One region of the Rothia sp. HMSC068E02 genome, then DNA from elsewhere that is predicted to be linked to it. Evidence: riboswitches for the same ligand, from Rfam matches in the RefSeq annotation. Region 1 holds a riboswitch; the other holds the start of a gene.

What was found. Region 1 has a riboswitch for thiamine pyrophosphate ahead of HMPREF2919_RS07520 (ECF transporter S component). Riboswitches for the same ligand answer to the same signal wherever they lie in the genome.
Region 2: another riboswitch for thiamine pyrophosphate. It lies ahead of HMPREF2919_RS05450 (bifunctional hydroxymethylpyrimidine kinase/phosphomethylpyrimidine kinase); the one in region 1 lies ahead of HMPREF2919_RS07520 (ECF transporter S component).

Annotation. Positions count from the first base shown of each region.
Region 1 covers NZ_KV812894.1:29,528-32,935, forward strand. Annotated here, with positions in the region: gene HMPREF2919_RS07510 (MFS transporter) at 1-634, opposite strand, end outside; gene HMPREF2919_RS07515 (DUF4235 domain-containing protein) at 795-1,028, opposite strand; TPP riboswitch at 1,296-1,396, shown strand; gene HMPREF2919_RS07520 (ECF transporter S component) at 1,455-2,087, shown strand; gene HMPREF2919_RS07525 (ABC transporter ATP-binding protein) at 2,175-3,408, shown strand, end outside.
Region 2 covers NZ_KV812882.1:966,616-970,023, reverse strand. Annotated here, with positions in the region: gene HMPREF2919_RS05455 (ABC transporter ATP-binding protein) at 1-874, shown strand, start outside; TPP riboswitch at 1,084-1,282, shown strand; gene HMPREF2919_RS05450 (bifunctional hydroxymethylpyrimidine kinase/phosphomethylpyrimidine kinase) at 1,274-3,028, shown strand.

The sequences.
Region 1 (3,408 bases):
GGCACCAGGCGGCGGCGAACAGTGCGACCGCACGGATATTCAGGGCGTTATCGGTGGTCAGGCCGAGCACTTCGGGGGTAAGCACAAAACCCCACAGCACCACAGCCAGCGCCAGGATGCCGCCAATGTAGCCGGCAGCCCATCCGGCGCCCGAAATCTTACCGATATTCTCCGGGTGGGAGATACGCGGCAGCACGGCGTTATAGTTCACGTACGCGAACTCGCTGAACACGCTCGCCGCAGAAATCAGGGTGACACCCAGCCACAGGTACTGCGGGGTGGGGCCTACGAAGAAGCACGCCGCCATCGAACCGACCAGTAGCATGGTGTTCACACCGAGCCAGAAGATGCCGCGGCCAGACTTGTCGTTACGCTGACCGGTGACCGGCGCCAGAATCGCAATGAGGAAACCGGCGATGGTCAGGCCCAGTGATAGCGCCGAAGAGGTCTCTTCGGGCGTACCGAAGTAGCTGCTGGTCAGGTACACGGTGAAGATGAAGGTCGTCATAATCGAGTCGAAGCTCGAGGAACCAACATCCCACATGACCCAGGACGCGACCGAACGGCGGCTGTTCGCGTGGTCAACGACCCTACGCTGAGCCTTCGTCTTACGGCGGGGAGAAGAAATAGTCATAGTTGTGCTTTCGGATGCCGAGGTGGCGCTTCAGCGTAGCGGCGGCATGAAACCGGCTGAAGTAGGGCGGGCGTGCTGAAGATGGAACACCAGGCGGTACGTACCGAGCAAAGATACGTACCGCCTAGTTCATGAACTTTCGCGCGGAAAGCGCAAAGTCTTAGTTGAAGAAACGACGCTGCAGGCGAGCAATACCGAAGCTCACCACAGCACCGGCGACGGAGGTCAGAACGGTCCAGAGGATGACCTGACGCAGGGTGTCTTCAGACTCGTGGGAAATGGCGGGAGGCTGGTTGCCGGTAGCCTTGGTCCAGGCTGCGCCCAGACCCTTACCAACCAGGGCAGTAGCGCCCATGTTGATACCCGCAATGGCAAGCTTAGCGACGGGGTTCATGTGTATCTCCTTAGCTGTATACGATGCGGCGTCCTGCCCGTGAACCCCTTCGGGGTTGGGTGAGAAAAGAGCGCCACTCCCTAGCGTATAGGGTTTAAGGCGTTCGTGCCGCCTTGGAGCCGCTCCGTCCCAAAATTGTACACCGTGCAATTCTGTAATGTGGGCAGAAGAAGAAAACAAAAAGCGGCAAATTGGCACGAACAGCCAGACACGCCTACAATCGAACCTGGGCTTCCACCTGCACCACAACGGTACGGACAAGGAAGCCCACAACGACAGGGGAGCGCCACCGAGGCGCTGAGAGTGCTAAGCAGACCCTCGAACCTGATCCGGTTAGTACCGGCGTAGGGAGTCGAATTTCTTCTCAATGCCCTCGTCCAATCAGAGGGCGAGGACATTCCCCTTCCAACGACGGAAGGATCACCAATGTCACAGAACGCAACCCCCGCCTCCCAGGCATCTAGCCAGGCAGAATCGAAGAAGCCGAACCTGCGCTGGCGAGTCAACGAAATCGTTATCGCCGCAGTTATCGCAGTAGCCTGCGCCGTCATCTTCTGGATCTGGGACATCGCAGTCGGCCCCGCCGCCAAAACTGCACTCGTAGCAGCACCCGAATTCCGCCCCATCGTCGCCGGCGCATGGCTGCTTGGCGGCACCCTCAGCGGCCTGCTCATCCGCAAGCCCGGTGCGGCACTCTTCGGTGAAATCGTCGCAGCATTCATCTCCGTGCTCTTCACCGGCGGCGCGTGGAGTGGTGAAATCCTGATTGCCGGCTTCTTCCAGGGCGTTGGCGCTGAAATCGCCTTCGCAATCTTCCGCTACCGTCGCTGGGACGCATTCGTAGCAGTCTTCGCCGGTGCGCTCAGCGGCCTGTTCATGGGTGTTAACGAAATCTTCATCTACTACCCCGACATGGAACCGGTCAAGGCAATCATCTACGTAGCGTGCGCCGTCATCTCCGGCGCAGTGATCGCAGGCTTCCTCGCATGGATTCTCGTGCAGAACCTCGCCAAGACCGGTGTGCTCTCCTCGCTGGCATCCGGCAAGACCCGCCGCTAACCACCAGCAACTATCCACCGGCTAGTCACTCACCACGAGTCACCACTCGGCACACTACAGCAGCCACACAAAGGCTAAGGAACCATCATGGAAGCAACACCGCGCGGGGCGCGCATCGAGCTCAACAACTTCAGCTGGCACCACCCCGGACGCCCAGAACCCGTCATCAGCGGACTCAACCTCACCATCAACCCCGGTGAAAAAGTCCTGCTACTGGGCACCTCCGGCGCAGGCAAATCGACGCTCCTGCACGCCATCGCCGGTGTGCTCCATGATGACGACGGCGAATCCGCCGGCGGCACCATCACCATCAACGGGCAAGCACCCGCCGAAGCACGCGGCACCGCAGGCATGATGCAGCAGGACCCCGAATCCTCCATCGTCATGGCAACCGTCGGCAACGACGTAGCGTTCGGCCCCGAAAACCTGCGCGTACCCCGCGAAGAAATCTGGGACCGCGTCGCCGAAGCCCTCACCGCAGTAGGGCTCAACCACCTGCCCCTCGACCACCCCAGCAGCGCACTGTCCGGCGGACAGAAACAGCGCCTCGGCCTGGCGGGCATCCTCTCGATGCACCCCGGCGCCATGATCCTCGACGAACCCACCGCCAACCTCGACCCCTCCGGCGTGCAGGAAGTACGCGACAGCATCCTCACCGCTGCCGAGGCGACCGGCGCGACCCTGCTCGTTGTGGAACACCGCGTGAGCATCTGGGCGCCGCACATGGACCGCATTATCGTGCTCGGCGAAGGCGGCACCATCACCCACGACGGCGCACCCGACACCGTACTCACCGAAGCCCGCCAAGAACTCATCGACGCGGGCGTGTGGGTACCCAACTACGTGCCGCGTGCGCCGCAGAGCGACAGCGATAACCAGGGCGGCGAGCACGGCGAGGCGCTACTTCGCGCCGAAAACCTCAGCATCACCCGCGCACAACCCACCCCCAAACAACGACGCGCCCGCCGCCGCACCATCAAACGCCTCGGCGACACCCCCGCACCCGCACCCATCGACCTGCCCGTACTGCGCGGCGGCATCAACCTCACCCTGCGCGCCGGCGAACACCTCAGCGTGCTCGGCCCCAACGGCGCCGGCAAATCAACCCTCGCGCTCACCCTCGCAGGGCTACTCACCGCCCCCGACGGCACCCTCGCCGCCACCGACACGCTCCGTAATTACGACGGTAACCACGGCGGCGAGCGCGCCCACTGGGACGTACCCACCTGGCCCCCCGCCCAAATGCTCAGCCGCATCGGCTACGTCTTCCAAGAACCCGAATACCAATTCATCCGCGGAACCGTACGCGAAGAACTCGAAC
Region 2 (3,408 bases), on a different contig from region 1:
TTTCAGCCTGCGAATCCTCGCCGACATGCTGAACCACCACGTGAGCAGCCTGCGCATCATGCTCGTGAATATGGGCCGCGTGTTCGGTGTGGTGTCCCTGGCGAAGAAGCAGCGTGAGGCGCGTGCACAGCACCGTGCCGAAGCGTTCGCCGCCGTGTCTGATGAAGCCGTGAAGAACCCGGAGTACGCCATTGACTGCACCGACGTCTCCTACGGCTACTCGCCGGACGCCCTGGTGCTTGAAGGTATCAACCTGAAGATTCGCCGCGGTGAGGCGCTCGCCCTGGTGGGCCGCTCCGGTTCGGGTAAAACGACTATGGCTCGTCTGATTGGTGGTTCGCTGACCGCCCTGGAAGGCACCATCACCGTGATGGGTCGCCCGGTCGGTCACGGCGACTTCCCGACCGATGCCGCCGCCGACGGCCGCCCGCGCCTGCTGGTCTGCACCCAGGAAGCGCACGTCTTCTTCGGTACTCTCGCCGATAACTTTACGGTGGTCGTGCCGGATGCAACCGTCGAGCAGATGGGCGAGGCGCTGGACGCTATCGGTGCCCGCTGGTGGCGCGACCTGCCGCAGGGTATGGATACTGTCGTCAGCGGCGCGGATTCGCCTCTGACTCGCGACCAGATTCAGCAGCTGGCACTGGCACGTATTGTGCTTGCTGACCCGCACGCCGTGATTCTGGACGAGTCCACCACCCAGCTGGAGCTCGCGGACGCAACCGAGTCCCTGAGCGCCGTGCTGGCGAACCGTGCGGTGCTGATCATTTCGCACGATGCGCGTATCGCCTCGCTGGCTGACCGCGCGGTCCTGCTGCACGAGGGTAGGATCATTGCGGAGGGTTCACCGGCAGAGATTTTCGCCCTGACCTAAGCTCTGAGGATAAGCCCGGCTGATAGTGCCCGGCACTGCGTGAAGCGGTGCCGGGCACTACTCGTTTAACGGGTGGTTTCCGCACAAGGGTGCACTGAAATCGGCGGCGGGAGCACTCGCAAGAGTGCAAGACTCAAACGAAAATTTCGGAGAGATTCACTTGTTACCCGCAGAACTTTTAGCTACGGAGAATCATTGTGATAACCTGGCAGAGCGATATGGGGTGCCTTGAGACGCCCGCGACCCGCTAACCCGCCCAACTGACCGCCCAACGAAGGGCTACGGCACAGCGAAGAGCTACAGCACAGCGGGCGCACGAAACGGCGTAATAACACTCAAGGCTGAGAGAATCACCCATTGAACCTGCTCTAGTTCGAACTAGCGAAGGGATTATCGATCATGGCAGAGCAGCCTACCGCGCCCTCGTGCGCACCCACCTCCAACCCCTCGACCCTCTCCAACCCTGCACCCGGCGCGAGCGCCTCCGGAGCATCCGGGGTACCCCAGACAGCTCGGGTGCCGAGGGTTCTCTCCATTGCCGGAACCGACCCCTCCGGCGGTGCAGGTATTCAGGCGGACCTCAAGTCCATTGCCGCATCCGGCGGTTACGGCATGTGCGTGACTACCTCACTGGTCGCCCAAAACACGTGCGGGGTTCGTGAAGTATTCACCCCGCCCCTGGAATTTTTGACCGCGCAGCTTGCCGCCGTTTTTGATGACGTCACGGTTGACGCCGTGAAAATCGGCATGCTCGGCGACGCAGACACGATCCGCACCGTCCGCACCTGGCTGAGCGAGCATCCGGTGCCCGTGGTTGTGCTCGACCCGGTCATGATTGCTTCCAGCGGTGACCGCCTGCTGCAGGCGGAAGCGGAGCAGGCGCTGCGCGATCTCGTGCCGCTCGTGAATGTGATTACCCCGAACATTCCGGAGCTTGCCGTGCTCTGTGAGAAGGAGCCCGCCCAGACTTTCGATGAGGCGCACGAGCAGGCGGCGAACCTTGCGGCGGCGACCGGAACTACCGTGATTGTGAAGGGCGGCCACCTGTGTGGTCAGGACGCCGGTAACACCGCGGTCTTCCCGGACGGCACCTGCGCGCACGTGCGCACCCCGCGTCTGGACAGCCGCAATACGCACGGCACCGGATGCTCCCTATCCTCTTCGCTGGCAACCCGCCTGGGAGTGGAGCTGCTCCAGCACGCCGAAGTCGCAGAACACACCGCAGAGCAGAGCGTTCTGACCAGCGAAGACACCCACCGCGCCCTGCAGTGGAGCACCCGCTGGCTCCACGAATCCATTGCCGCAGGTGCCGGGCTACAGGTCGGCTCCGGTGAGGGCCACGGCCCGGTGGACCACGCCGCCCGTGCCCGCCGCCTGGAGGCTGCCGCCTCCGCATACCCGTGGCATCACCTGCTCGCCACCACCGACTCTGAGGGCAATACTCTGGACGGCACCAGTCCGGAACGTCTGCTGCCGGTCAGCCCCGTACCTGCCGGTGAAGCCGTCGTAAAGCCCGCCGGTCCCTGGACCGCCGCCCTCTGGGCAGCCGGTGGCGAAACCTGGCACCAGATCCTGGACCTGCCCTTCGTGCGTGCCCTCGGTGACGGAACCCTCGACGAGGACCTGTTCGCCTTCTACCTGGACCAGGACGCCCTTTACCTGCGCGACTATTCGCGTGCGCTCGCGACTCTCTCGGCACGTGCTGATGCCGCTGAGGCGCAGGTGCACTGGGCCGCCGGTGCGCATGAGGCGATTGCCGCCGAATCGCAGCTGCACGAGGGCTGGCTGGCGAACCGTGCGCGTCTGGGTGGGCCCTCGCCGATTACGATGGGGTACACGAATTTCCTGCGTGCCTCCGCCGCTGGTGATGATTACGTGGTCGGTGCCGCCGCTATCTTGCCCTGCTACTGGCTGTACGAAGAGGTGGGCGCTGTGCTCTCCTCGCAGAATCATGCGGACCACCCGTACGCGGAGTGGTTGAGCATGTACGGTGGCGAAGAGTTCGCCGCCGATGTGGCGCGTAGCCTCGCGGAGGTGGAGCGTGCTTTTGAGGCGGCTTCACCGGCTCAGCGTGTCCGCGCGGCGCGGGCGTACCTGTCGGCGTGCGTGTATGAGCGTGAGTTCTTCGACCAGGCTCACCGGGCGCTGCGCTAGAGGCTCATGCGGGGTTCGGTTCGCCGGTGCTTTAGGTACCGATTTTTGGGCTGAATACCGCCCCGGCATGGTGCGAGATGGGTGATTGATGCTTCACCCAGACTGCCGCCGGTTCGGCGGTTGTGCCGGTTATGCTTAAGGCGTCGGTGAAAACCGTTTGCGGCAGGATTCCGGCCCTCACCCAACTGGCTGATGTACCTGCCGCGCCCGCACCTCTACGGTGTGTAGCCGACCTAGGAAAGTTTGGCCCGCCGCAACCACCTCATCCAACCCCCGCGGCGGGCCAAACGCCTTCCTTCCCAGTTTTCGGGGCTTCGTTTGAAAGCGTGTGGCGTGTAAATCCCGCATAGAAATATCCCGTGCAGATACTCTCATCTGCA